3 regions of the Planococcus sp. SSTMD024 genome follow, and region 1 is predicted to be linked to each of the others. Evidence: riboswitches for the same ligand, from Rfam matches in the RefSeq annotation. Region 1 holds a riboswitch; each other region holds the start of a gene.
The links. Region 1 has a riboswitch for lysine ahead of AB9R92_RS05565 (aspartate kinase). Riboswitches for the same ligand answer to the same signal wherever they lie in the genome.
Positions count from the first base shown of each region.

Region 2: another riboswitch for lysine. It lies ahead of dapA (4-hydroxy-tetrahydrodipicolinate synthase); the one in region 1 lies ahead of AB9R92_RS05565 (aspartate kinase).
Region 3: another riboswitch for lysine. It lies ahead of AB9R92_RS03105 (Na+/H+ antiporter NhaC family protein); the one in region 1 lies ahead of AB9R92_RS05565 (aspartate kinase).

Region 1 is NZ_JBGGNS010000019.1:339,459-343,776, reverse strand. It holds gene trxA (thioredoxin) at 1-139, shown strand, start outside; gene uvrC (excinuclease ABC subunit UvrC) at 193-1,986, shown strand; lysine riboswitch at 2,028-2,202, shown strand; gene AB9R92_RS05565 (aspartate kinase) at 2,306-3,532, shown strand; gene AB9R92_RS05560 (succinate dehydrogenase cytochrome b558 subunit) at 3,914-4,318, shown strand, end outside.
Region 2 is NZ_JBGGNS010000022.1:423,925-428,242, reverse strand. It holds gene AB9R92_RS10960 (TraB/GumN family protein) at 1-256, opposite strand, end outside; gene ypfJ (KPN_02809 family neutral zinc metallopeptidase) at 386-1,228, opposite strand; gene AB9R92_RS10950 (class I SAM-dependent methyltransferase) at 1,288-1,884, opposite strand; lysine riboswitch at 2,034-2,212, shown strand; gene dapA (4-hydroxy-tetrahydrodipicolinate synthase) at 2,339-3,229, shown strand; gene AB9R92_RS10940 (STAS domain-containing protein) at 3,271-4,107, opposite strand; gene AB9R92_RS10935 (cell wall-binding repeat-containing protein) at 4,240-4,318, opposite strand, start outside.
Region 3 is NZ_JBGGNS010000018.1:35,228-39,545, forward strand. It holds gene AB9R92_RS03100 (sodium-dependent transporter) at 1-626, opposite strand, end outside; gene AB9R92_RS03105 (Na+/H+ antiporter NhaC family protein) at 826-2,400, opposite strand; lysine riboswitch at 2,511-2,692, opposite strand; gene AB9R92_RS03110 (bifunctional metallophosphatase/5'-nucleotidase) at 2,764-4,107, opposite strand; gene AB9R92_RS03115 (sulfite exporter TauE/SafE family protein) at 4,121-4,318, opposite strand, start outside.

The DNA of each region.
Region 1 (4,318 bases):
AAACCAACAGACAGCTAGCGAATACGGCATCATGTCCATCCCGACACTTCTTTTGATGAAAAACGGCGAAACAGTCGATAAAGTTGTCGGCTTCCGTCCAAAAGAAGCTTTGGCTGAATTGGTTGAAAAACACGCATAATTCCAAAACCGGGTCCCATTCGTGGAACCCGGTTTTTTAAATAGGGTGATAAAATGAAAAGTCAAATGATGCAACATAAACTCGCCGTTTTACCTGATCAACCGGGCTGCTATTTGATGAAAGATCGCCAAGGGACGATTATCTATGTGGGCAAAGCGAAAGTGTTGAAAAACCGTGTGCGTTCTTATTTTACGGGCAGCCACGACACGAAAACACAAAGGCTTGTCAACGAGATCGAAGACTTTGAATACATCGTCACCTCCTCGGACAAGGAAGCGCTGATCCTTGAATTGACACTCATCAAAAAACATGACCCGAAATACAATATCCGCCTGAAAGACAATAAGACCTATCCGTATTTGAAAATTACGGGCGAACGCCATCCGAAACTGGTCATTACGCGGCAAGTGAAAAAAGATAAAGGGAAATATTTTGGCCCTTATCCGAATGCCTATGCAGCAAGCGAAACGAAAAAGCTGCTGGACCGTTTGTACCCGCTGCGCAAATGCCATACGATGCCTGACCGCGTATGCCTGTATTACCATCTCGGCCAATGCCTCGCGCCTTGTGTTAAACCGGTGGAAAAGGATACGTATCGCGAAATGATCGACGGCATCAGCCGGTTCCTGAACGGCGGCTTTCGTGAAGTGAAGCAGGAGCTGACGGAAAAGATGAGCGAGGCGGCAGAGAATCTCGAGTTTGAACGGGCGAAAGAATACCGCGACCAGATCAGCCATATCGAATCGGTCATGGAAAAACAGAAAATGGCCATGAACGATTTTACCAACCGAGATGTCTTTGCTTACGCTGTCGACAAGGGCTGGATGTGTGTGCAGGTGTTTTTCGTGCGCCAAGGAAAGCTGATCGAGCGTGAAGTGTCAATGTTCCCGTTGTACCGCGACCCGGAAGAAGAATTCTTGACCTTCCTCGGCCAGTTCTACGAAAAGCCGGATCATATCAAACCGCATGAGATCCTGCTTCCGGAAGCGGAAGATGAGGAGTTCTTGAAAGAATGGCTCGGTGCGAAAGTACTCGTTCCACAGCGCGGCAAGAAAAAAGATTTGGTCCAGCTCGCGCATAAAAATGCGGAAATCGCCATCAAGGAGAAATTCCAGCTGCTCGAGCGCCAGGAAGAACGGACGGTTGGTGCGTGCAACGAACTCGGCGAAGCGATGAATATCCATACGCCGCTGCGTATCGAAGCGTTCGACAACTCCCATATCCAAGGGGCAGATGCCGTGTCGGCGATGGTTGTCTTCGTAGACGGCAAACCGTCGAAGAAAGATTACCGGAAATATAAAACCCGTTCCGCGCAGAAGCCGGATGATTATGCGGCAATGCGTGAAGTGGTCCGCAGGCGCTACAGCCGTGTGCTGAAGGATGGCTTGCCGCTGCCCGACTTGATCATCATCGATGGGGGCAAGGGCCAGATCGAATCGGCGCGCGAAATCGTCGAAGACGAACTCGGCCTCGATATCCCGATTGCGGGGCTGGCGAAAGATGCCAAGCACCAAACGTCTCAGCTTTTGTACGGCAGTCCGGTTGAAATGGTGGAGCTCAAGCGCACAAGTGAAGCGTTTTATTTATTGCAGCGCATCCAAGACGAAGTCCACCGCTTTGTCATCACGTTCCACCGCCAATTGCGCGGCAAGAATTCGATTCAATCCGCGCTGGACGGGCTTCAAGGTGTCGGGCCGAAACGCAAGCAGCAATTGCTGAAGCATTTCGGTTCCGTGCGAAAAATCAAAGAAGCGAACGCTGGCGAGATCCAGCAGGCCGGCATTCCCGAGAAGCTGGCTTTGGAAATCGAGCAGCATTTCAAGGAACAGCCGTTGCAACAAGAATAAGTTCGTGGTATTGTAATAACACAATTGAATCACTTGTAAAAAGTGATGATAGAGGAGCGGACGTCAATAGTAAGCATTCCGAGATTTGCAGAATCTGTGAAGGATGCCGAAAGGGACGCCCGCCGAAGTTTACGGCGCACTGCTTGCGCGTATGCTGGTCCTGCATTTAAGAGATGCAGGGCTGTCAGAGTTTGACTCTGGAGGGCTATCTCACATGGACGTTTGAAATCGTACATGAGAAGAGAGGTAGCTTGCCGGGCAATCGGCGAGTTGCCTCTTTTTTGTTGAGGGCCACTTACTTTAAGTGGGAGTGGAGAGAATGACAACAATCGTAATGAAGTTCGGGGGGACGTCCGTGGCGTCTCCGGAGAAGATCTTAGGGGTGGCAAAACGTGCCATCCAGGAAAAGCAACAGGGCAAGCGCGTTGTCATCGTCGTCTCGGCGATGGGCAAAACGACGGACACGCTGCTCGGTCTGGCAGGAGAGATTTCGGCCGAGCCGCCAAAGCGTGAAATGGACATGCTGCTCGCAACAGGCGAACAAGTGACCATTTCGCTGTTGGCGATGGCGTTCAAGAAACTCGGCCATGATGCCTTGAGTTTCACAGGCTGGCAGGCAGGAATCGAAACGGAATCCGTCCCGCGCAATGCGCGCATCGAAACAATCCATACGCAGCGCTTGGAAGAGGCGCTCGACCTTGGCTTGTTCTGCGTGGTCGCAGGATTCCAAGGCGTCGACAAAAACGGCAACATCACGACGCTCGGACGCGGCGGATCCGATACGACCGCGGTGGCGCTCGCTGCTGCTTTAGGCGCCGAGAAATGCGAGATCTATACGGATGTCGACGGGGTCTATACTTCCGACCCCCGTTACGTCACAGGCGCCCGCAAGCTTGAACAGATTTCCTACGACGAAATGCTCGAACTGGCAAACCTCGGTGCTGGCGTGCTTCACCCGAGAGCCGTGGAATTCGCGAAAAACAATCAAGTGCCCCTATCTGTGCGGGCCAGCTACTCGGATGAACCGGGAACTATCATTCAAGAGGTGATCACTGTGGAAAAGAATCTAATCGTGCGGGGTGTGGCATTCGAAAAAGGCATCGCCCGCATCACTGTCAGCTACACCAAGCCATTCAACGGGTCGCTTGCGAATATATTTACGGTCCTGGCGGATCATTTGATCGATGTCGATATTATCGTCCAAAGCATCAGTGAGGAGTTGCCGCCGTCCGTCTCCTTCTCGATTAAGGAAGACAGCCTGGCGGAAGCGCAGCGCGTGTTGTCGGAAGCGCAAGGGCAAATCGGCTATAACGCCATCGATATCGAAACCGGCTTGGCGAAAGTGTCGATCGTCGGGTCCGGCATGGTGTCGAATCCCGGCGTTGCAGCCAAGATGTTCGACATTCTCCGCGGGCAGAACGTGCCCGTGAAAATGGTCAGCACATCCGAAATCAAAGTCTCTGTCGTCATCCCGGCGAGTGAGATGGAGCGCTCGGCAAATGCGCTCCACGAAGCATACGGACTGACGCTGGCGTCTGTCAGATAAACGAAAAGCCCGGCCTAGCTGGGCTTTTTTGAATTGCCGAAAGTTTGTGTAAAAATTCACAATTTGTTCAAATTTGAAATCTTGCCATCACGGTCCTATATTAGCTTATAAAACCTTGAAACGGATGCCTGTATCTCGCCTATTTTGAAATGAAAATATAGCTTTTCATGAATTCTTTCCTATTTAATATCGGTAAAAAGCTTCACAAACCCTAGGCTGTATACGCTTAAAAAGGTTTCCTTGCCTTGACGCTCCTAGAGGGGGGGAGTACAATAAATATGTCATATTCTTGTACATGATGCTTATAGCAACGCGAAGATATTTTCCTAATATAGGAAAACTTTGCGATGCCAACTAATGTTTTTGAGGGGGGTAAAATTTTTGGATAACAATCGTGAATTTTTAATGCGCAGGCTGCACTCTTTACTCGGGGTCATTCCAATCGGATTGTTCTTGACGCAGCATTTGATCGTCAACCATTTCGCTACGCAAGGCGTGGAAGCGTTTAACCAAGCTGCCCACTTCATGGCAAATCTTCCATTCGTTATTTTCCTGGAGATTTTCGTCATTTACTTGCCGCTCATGTATCATGCTTTCTACGGATTATACATAGCGTTCACAGCGAAAAATAACCCGGGCCATTACAGCTACATGCGCAACATCTTGTTTGTTGCACAGCGCTACACCGGGATTTTCCTTGTGGTCTTTATCGCATGGCACGTGTTTGAGACAAGATTCCAAGTTGCGATTGGTGCAGCAGAGGCAGATTTCAACATGATGGAAAAC
Region 2 (4,318 bases), on a different contig from region 1:
AGATGGCCAAGTTCATCAACAGCAGGCTCGCTTTCTTGTCCTTGATGATCTTGAAAATATCGGTTTCCTTCCATTTCTTATCCTGCGTGACCGACTCGTAACGCTGGGCGTCGAGTTCGATGCACACCGAATCCGGACGTTCGCGTTCGACGACTTCCTTTACTTGCTCTGCGCTCAGTTTGGAGACGTGCGCGGTACCGATCAAAATCAATTGTTTGCCGTCCACTTCGAGACGGGTGATATTGTCTTCCGTCATTATTTCTTCTGTCATGAGTGTACTTCCTTCATAGAATAAGATTTCTTCTTCATATCGGTTGCCGATGAAAAAGACTGTCTATTCATTATAATGAATCACCCAGCGCAAAATATCAATCTTTTCGAAAGCCTATAATCCAGGCGCGTTGAACGTATTGCCCTCATTCAAATCACCAGCGCGGAAGCCTTTATAGAACCATTCCTTGCGCTGTTCGGATGTGCCATGCGTAAAGCTTTCCGGAACGGCGTAGCCTCGCGTCCGCTTCTGGATCGCATCGTCCCCGACCGCACTGGCCGCAGCCAAGGCTTCTTCCAGGTCGCCTTCCTCTAAATAGCCCATGCCTTGCGCATGATGCGCCCATACCCCGGACAAATAATCCGCCTGGAGTTCCAGGCGCACTTGCAATCGATTGTATTCGGTCTCGCTCAGCTGATTGCGCGCCTGCTGGACATCCCCGAGCACGCCGAGCAAGTTCTGCACGTGATGGCCGACTTCGTGCGCGACGACATACGCCATCGCGAAATCACCCGGTGCGTTGAACTGGCGCTCGAGTTCATCGTAAAAGCTCAAGTCGATATACAGCTTGGAATCCGCCGGGCAGTAAAACGGCCCTGTCGCAGAGCCGGCCATGCCGCACGCTGACTGGACGCTTCCCGAAAACAGCACCAAAGTGGGCTCAACGTACTCCATCCCTTCTTCGGCGAACACTTCGGCCCACACCTCTTCCGTATCCGCAAGGACAACCGATACGAAATCGGCCAGTTCTTCTTCCCGCTCACTCGCCACGTATGGCTCCGAACTGGAAGCCCCGCCGCCATCGCCAAGTATCGCTCCGGGATCGCCCCCGAGAAACGTGATCAGCAAGACAATCAGCAAGCCGCCGATCCCGCCGCCGGCCAGAACCGGGCCGCCGACACTGCGCCCTCTCCTGTCTTCTACATTCCTGCTGCCCGCTCGCCCTTTCCATTTCATAACCGAAACCCTCTTTCCGCATCCATTTTTATAAAGCTATACCCGTTCCAGCGGAAACTTTAATCCCATCTCGGCAAACGATAGACCACAAATCGTTCGCGCGCGTCTTCCATATCGGCCGGAAGCGCAATGTCGCTGATTAATTCAAAAGCAGTGCGCCGCTCAAGGAAATCGGTATACTCGATGGCCGGATAGAATAAAATCACTTCGACTTCGCGCGGATAGTCGGCCACCGATGCCAAAATCCTGTTCATCACAGTCATGAAAACAGGATCGGAAAACGGATTGAAAAAATAAAACCAGCGGTCCTGTGGCTGGATTTCATAATCCTGCGCATAGCCGTTGATGAACTCGATGTCCGCTTTGCCTTTAAAGCGCTGCAAATTCCGGAGCGAGGCCTCATGCAGCGATGGGTCGACTTCCACTCCTGCCGACGGCGTCCCAAACACATGATGCGCGAAAAAGTTCAGGCGGCCCTTGCCGCTTCCGAAATCGACCAGCCTGTCTTGTCCTTTCAGCGGATGTGCCTTGAACAATCTGTCGAGCCACGCATAGGGCGTCACTTCGAAACGGTGTTCATGCATCGACGCATTAAAGCCCATCTGCTCGCCCCCCGTATGAATGTTCAGTTGCCGGTCCATTTGATGATCGTCCATCTGAATGCCTCCTTGTCTCTGCTGCACTAAATTCGTGAACTGTCTTCTTCTCCCACATATTTCAAAATAAAAAATGCTTTTTCTCTTGCCATTCCCATTTCTTTCTGTTATATTACAGCTAATTCAATAATTTCTTGCTTCCTTAGCGGAGCGAGGATAGAGGCGCAAAAACCATCAGTACGCAATCCGAGGAGTATGAGCTCTTGGGACGATTGCCGAAAGGGGGATTTGCCGAAGCGGCAGGATGCTCATATTCCTGTGCGCTGGTTCTGCACTGAATAAGTGCAGGACTGTCATATAGGAAACTATATGGAGGGCTATCTGACGAACAGGAACGATTGGTAAACATTGTTTCTAACGGCAGCAACGGGCCCCCGTTGCTGCCTTTTTGTTTACTCCGGACCGGCCCCCACCTCTAAATTTTGAAAAAAACTTAGAAAAGGGTGTGTTCTCTATGAAATTCGGTCAAGTGATCACTGCGATGGCGACGCCATTCGACTCAGACGGTGAAATCGATTTTCAGGCAACAACAAATCTCGTGGAATATCTAATCAATAACGGTTCGGACGGCATCGTCGTCGCCGGGACAACCGGCGAATCGCCGACTTTGTCGACAGATGAAAAAGTGGCGCTGTTCGTCCACGTCGTCACCGTGGCAGACGGGCGCGCGAAAATCATCGCAGGCACCGGCTCGAACAACACGCGTGCATCGGTCGCCTTGACCCAGCAAGCAGAGCAAGCAGGCGTCGACGGCATCATGCTCGTCACTCCTTACTATAACAAACCGTCACAAGAAGGCATGTACCGCCATTTTGAAGCGATCGCAAACGCGACGACGCTTCCGGTCATGCTCTATAACATTCCGGGCCGCAGCGTCGTCAATCTATCGGTCGATACAATTGTCCGCCTGTCGCTTATTGACAATATCACTTGCGTAAAAGAAGCAAGCGGAGATCTGGATGCCGCTTCTGAAATCATCGAACGCACAAGCAGCGACTTCGCTGTCTACAGCGGCGATGACAGCCTGACCTTGCCGATGCTTTCTGTCGGCGGAACGGGCATCGTCTCGGTTGCTGCGCATATCATCGGCAACGAAATGCAAGAGATGATCAAATTGTTCCGGATGGGCGATACAGCCGGCGCCGCGGCGCTTCACCGCAAATTATTGCCGACCATGAAAGCCTTGTTCGCGGCACCGAGCCCGAGCCCGGTCAAAGCCGCACTCAACCTATCGGGCGTACCGGTCGGCGGCGTACGCTTGCCGATGCTCGCTTTAACGGAAGAAGAAATCGCCACATTGCAGCAATTCCTGCCGTCCGCTAAACAGGACGTGGTCACCAATTAAAAAAAACTTCGCAGACCCGTTTCAGGGTCCGCGAAGTTTTTTTAATTATAGACGTTTTCCAAGGCGCGCTTCAAGCTGCCCCCGATGTTCAAGGTCCGCACATCCACGCCGAGCGCAGTCAAGGATTGCGCCGTCTCCGGCCGGATTCCCGTCAACACCGCTTCGACGCCGATCAGCCCGAGCGACTGGATGATTTTGATGACTTGTTCCGCCACCATCGTATCCACACGGATGACCCCTGATAAATCGACAATCAATGTGCTGATCTCCAATTCACTGGCCGACAAGAGCGTGCGCTCCAAAATATAACGCGCCCGGTCGATTTCGATGCTGCCGACAAGCGGCAAAATGGCGACTGAATCACTGATTGGAACGACAGGCGCCGACAGTTCCAGAAACTCCTGGCGTGCTGTTGAGAGTTTGCGCTGATAGGAAGTCGTATACGCATGTGTATAGGAATATGTCGCATGGTCCAGAAGCGCATGCAATAATTCCGCCGCATCATAAGTTATTTCCGGGGAAATAGCCGAACGCCGGCCTTCACTTTTAATTAAGGTCGCAATGTGCTTCCGGTACAGCGCCGTTTCAGCAAGCGCCACATCCAAGGTCATGCCATGCTCCAAGAAAAAATTCCCGGTGGCGGTTCCCCACTCAGCCATGTCTGCCATGATTTCTTCTTCGCGGCAGCTATTCTGCAAGGATTTTCCAAGCAGTTCAATAAAGCGAACGCGCTCTTGCAACACCAGCTCCGAAAATTTGCGGTTTTCTTCCACAACTTTCTCCGGTAAAGCGGCCAGGCGTTCTTCCTGGATTAATTGGGCAATCATATATTTTTCTTCTTCCACTCGTTTCCCGAATAACGCCATTTCTTTTTCCATTGGTACCTCCGTCAATTGCTGCTCACTTTATTTCTTGCAACGGATTCATTATACCTAATCTTCTATACAAGAAATAGCCTTTTGCTTTTAATGAGAGAAAATGCCCGCCAGATGGCAGGCATTTTTCAGGTATTATTTTGCGAACAATTTTTTCAATGTGTCAGATGAAACGGCTTTTTCACCGCCAAGAATGTTGTAGAAAGTATCCGGT
Region 3 (4,318 bases), on a different contig from region 1:
CTGAAGAATGCTTCCAAGCCCAGCGATGCCCCATCAAGCGTTACTGCACGAATAACGATGATGATAAAGATAAGCACCAAAGTCGGAATGAAAATACGGTTCGCCATTTCGATTCCTTTTTTGACGCCGGCAAGCAAGATGCCGAGCGTGATGACCCAGACAATTGCCAAGGGAACGAAAATGCCCCAGACGATTCCCCCCGTCTCGCCCGGATTCACTGTCAATTGAAGGAAATCATTGAATAAGAATCCTTCTGTATCCTCGCCCCATGCTTGATTGAATGAGAATAATGTATAACGCATCGCCCAAGCGATGATGACCGCGTAATACACCGAGATGACAAACGATACGAACATCGCCCACCAACCGAGCCATTCTGCTTTCTTGCCGCTCATCCTAAAGAATGAAAGTGGTGCGGATCCGCGATAACGATGGCCGATGGTGAACTCCAGTATAAGAATTGGAATCCCGGCCGTTAAAAGAGCAAACAAATACGGTATAAAAAATGCGCCCCCACCATTCTCATATGCTACATACGGGAATCGCCAAATATTCCCTAGTCCTATTGCTGAACCGACCGCCGCCATGATAAAACCGGCTCTTGTTCCCCACGTAGAACGTTCCATTTCTCTTCCCCCTTTGTTGTAAACTTCCAATTTTTTAACAGAAAAATAGGAAGTTTGTTTATATTCAGATTATTTTGGAATCTAAATTTAGTATAACTAGGACCTTATTCAAAGTAAAGATAATTTCTGAAAGTTTTTCAAAAAAACTATTACTTCAATAATAAAAAGGCGGAGATAGAATATCTCCGCCTTTCAAATATTAGTTCTGTCCGTGCTTTTCCATTAAGGTTGTACGTTTAGACCAAAAAACGAATAGTATTGCCAAGACAATAGCCACCACTCCGAGAGCCAAAGGCAAGGAGCCGGTGAAGCCTATGACGATATACCCTATCGAGGCAATCGCTGCAGAAGTCAATGCATAAGGAAGTTGCGTGACCACATGGTCCATATGATTGCTTCCTGCGCCTGTCGACGACAGGATTGTCGTATCCGAGATTGGCGAGCAATGATCTCCGAATACAGCCCCCGCCAGTACAGCCGACAACGACGCCAGCAAGAGGTCAGGTTCCGCCTGGATCATGATTGTTCCGGCAATCGGCAGCAGGATCCCGAAAGAGCCCCACGAAGTGCCCGTCGAAAACGCCATAACGCCAGCCAGCAAGAACAATAGGACAGGCAAGACGCTGGTTGGCACATTGCCGCGAGCAACAGCGTCAGCAAGATAGGTACCGGTTTCCAAAGCGCCGATCAAATAGGTCAGGGACCAAGCGAAGATCAAAATGAAGACCGCTCCTGCCATCGACTGGATCCCGGCCCAAATGCCTCTGGCGATCCAATGCGCTTCCGCCGCTTCGTTGCGCTTGATTTGCAGTGCATACAGGATAATCGCTGCAAGTGCGCCGATGATGCCTCCGGTGATCAGTGACAGTGGAACATCGGTGTTTTCAAAAATGAGCCAAATGTCGAACACTTCTCCGGCATTTACATAACCGGTCCACATCATCGCTGCGACCGTTCCGACGATCAATAACAAGATCGGCAATAGCAAGTCGCGGACGCGGCCGTGCGAATGGTTAGGGAAATCTTCTTTCATTTCCCCAGGAATCACTTTGTCGGGATTGAAGAGCTGGCCTTCGGTAATTGCCAAGCGTTCATGCTTTTTCATTTCCCCGAAGTCCACATCGCGTATTGCGACGAAGAACACGATGGCAAGCGCCGCAATGACATAGAAGTTCATCGGTGCCATCCACAGGAACGCTTCAAGTGCCGAATATTCCAGGAAAGTCTGTCCAGCCAGAATCGTTCCGATGATGCCGATGATCGCAGCTCCCCAACTTGAGACGGGTGATACGACACAAATCGGCGCCGCAGTGGAATCGATGAAATAAGCCAATTTAGCACGCGATACTTTATAGCGGTCTGTAATCGGCCGTGCGACTTGCCCGACGGCCAGGGCATTGAAGTAATCGTCGATGAAAATCAAGATGCCAAGAAACACGGTGACCAATTTAGCGCCGCGGCGTGTTTTCACGCGTGCAGATGCCCAATCGGCAAACGCATGGCTGCCTCCTGACAAGCTGACGAATGCCGTAATGACCCCTAGCAGCAATAAGAACAAAATGATGAAGACATTGTAAGCGTTAAAGCCTTCGTCCCAAAAGATCACCGCAAACGAAGTGAACAATTCGTTCAAAGCTTCAACTGGCGCAAATGATGTCAGGATCAGCGCAGCCGCCACGATGCCGACGCCGAGCGACAGCAACACACGACGCGTCAACAGCACCATCGCAATCGCAATAATCGGCGGCAGGATTGAAAAGATTGTGTTTTCCATAATTAGATTTCCTCCTATTCGTTTTGATGGTAAGGCTTAGACCAAAAAAGCCGGCTTATCCCATGGATAAACCGGCTTCCTACAATTCGTCTGTGTGCACAAGCATCAAACAACCCTGTAGCTCTCCATCTGCAACTTGCTGCAAATGACAGTAGCATCCCTGTTCGAAATGCCCCCAATCGCCGCCCCTTGACCCGGAGACGGTAATTTCGGCAAGCTTCCCTTTCGAATGCGGTCTACGCGGTCAAACTCGCACATTCTACTGATGAAGGCTGCAGCCTCTACCCATCGATATCTAATTCATAAAAAGCATAGCCCAAAAAGCACGTGAAATCAACTAACAGTCCATTTCGAATGTTCCTTCTATTTAACGGTTTTCATGCGGAAATAATCACCGAAGACGTCACGCAGGAACTCCGGCATGAAATAGCTCTTCGGTGCACGTTTCAGCGCAGGGAAAAAATAGCCGAATGTGAACAGGTCAAGTGTCGCGAGCCGATAGATACGGTCCGGATCGGCAGGCTTGCCCCCAACCATCAATTGATGGTTGCGCATGTCCATACCGCTATGGATCATGCGGCCGAACACCGCACCCCGAAAGCCCATGCCCTTTAACTCCAGTTGCGGCCAGTCTTCATTCAGAGACTGCAGGTAAATTTCCTTAAGCTCCGCGCCGCTGAGATCAATGACGCACGGATTGATCGGATGCGGCAGCATGCGATGGAAATCGTAGCGTGTCATTTCCCCTTCAGGCATATCCTCCATGAAAATGCCGGCATTGAACAGTCCGCAATCCGCCGAAGCGAACGAAACCAGCGCCTCACCAAACAGCTCAGCCATGGGAGATGGCTTGAACCATTCAGCTTTCAAATGCCGGTCATTGTAGAAAACCGTCTCAGCCATTTGCTGCTTGCCGACGCCGACCAAGTATTCATTGAATCCTCCATCGGCTTCCGGCAAACGGTCGGTCTCGATCACTTCCGCTGACATCTTGCCTGTCTCTATATCGATTTCAATATGGCCGACATAATAGCCGAACTTGCCGGCGGCGCCGAGCAAGGTCCCGCCGATTTCTTTTCCTTGATGGAATAGATGATGGGTATGTGCGCCCAAGATAATGTCGAGTTCCGGGCACTCCGCTGCCAAAAGTTCATCTTCCCTGATGCCAAGATGGGACATGCAAATAAGAAAATCGACCGATTTGTGGATTTCCGCCGCTTCCCGCTTGATCGCTTCCCTGCCGCTTGTCACTTGCCAGCCGAGACGGCGGTAAAACGGGGTGAACTCTGCGGTTGCAGCGATGAGCCCGATTTTTATGCCGTCTTTCGTTTCGATGATCTGGTTCGGAAGCGCCCATTCCGGCTGCTTGCCGTCCATGTCCACCAAATTAGCGACCACCACGGAAAAATCAGCTTGGACATACAATTCATCCAGTTCCGCTTTCGACAATGTGATCCCTTCGTTATTGCCGATGGTCACTGCATCGTATCCTGCTTCATTGAGCAGCTGGACATTGCCTTTTCCGGCCGTCCCTTCCGTAAAAGGATGCGAGCGGTCTGCGTGATCCCCGATGTCGAGCACCAAACACACATCTCCCGCCTCCTCGTGCCACTGCCTGCGCTCCATCAGCAAGGATTTGATACGCGGCCAATGCACAAAATGGCTATGCAAATCGTTTGTATGATAAATATGGATGGTTTCACTCATGTCAAACACCTCATTATGAACTGAAAATTCCTTCGTAAATCGAGCGGAGGCCGAGTAATAATAACGCGAGTCGCAGCACCACGACCAGCGTTTCGGATTTGATGCTGCGGTTCAGCGTCGCCCCTATTTTCGCCCCGATATAAGCAGATGGGATGATGGCTATCGTATAAATCCACGGTACATTGCCGAGGGAGATATGCGTGATGGAATT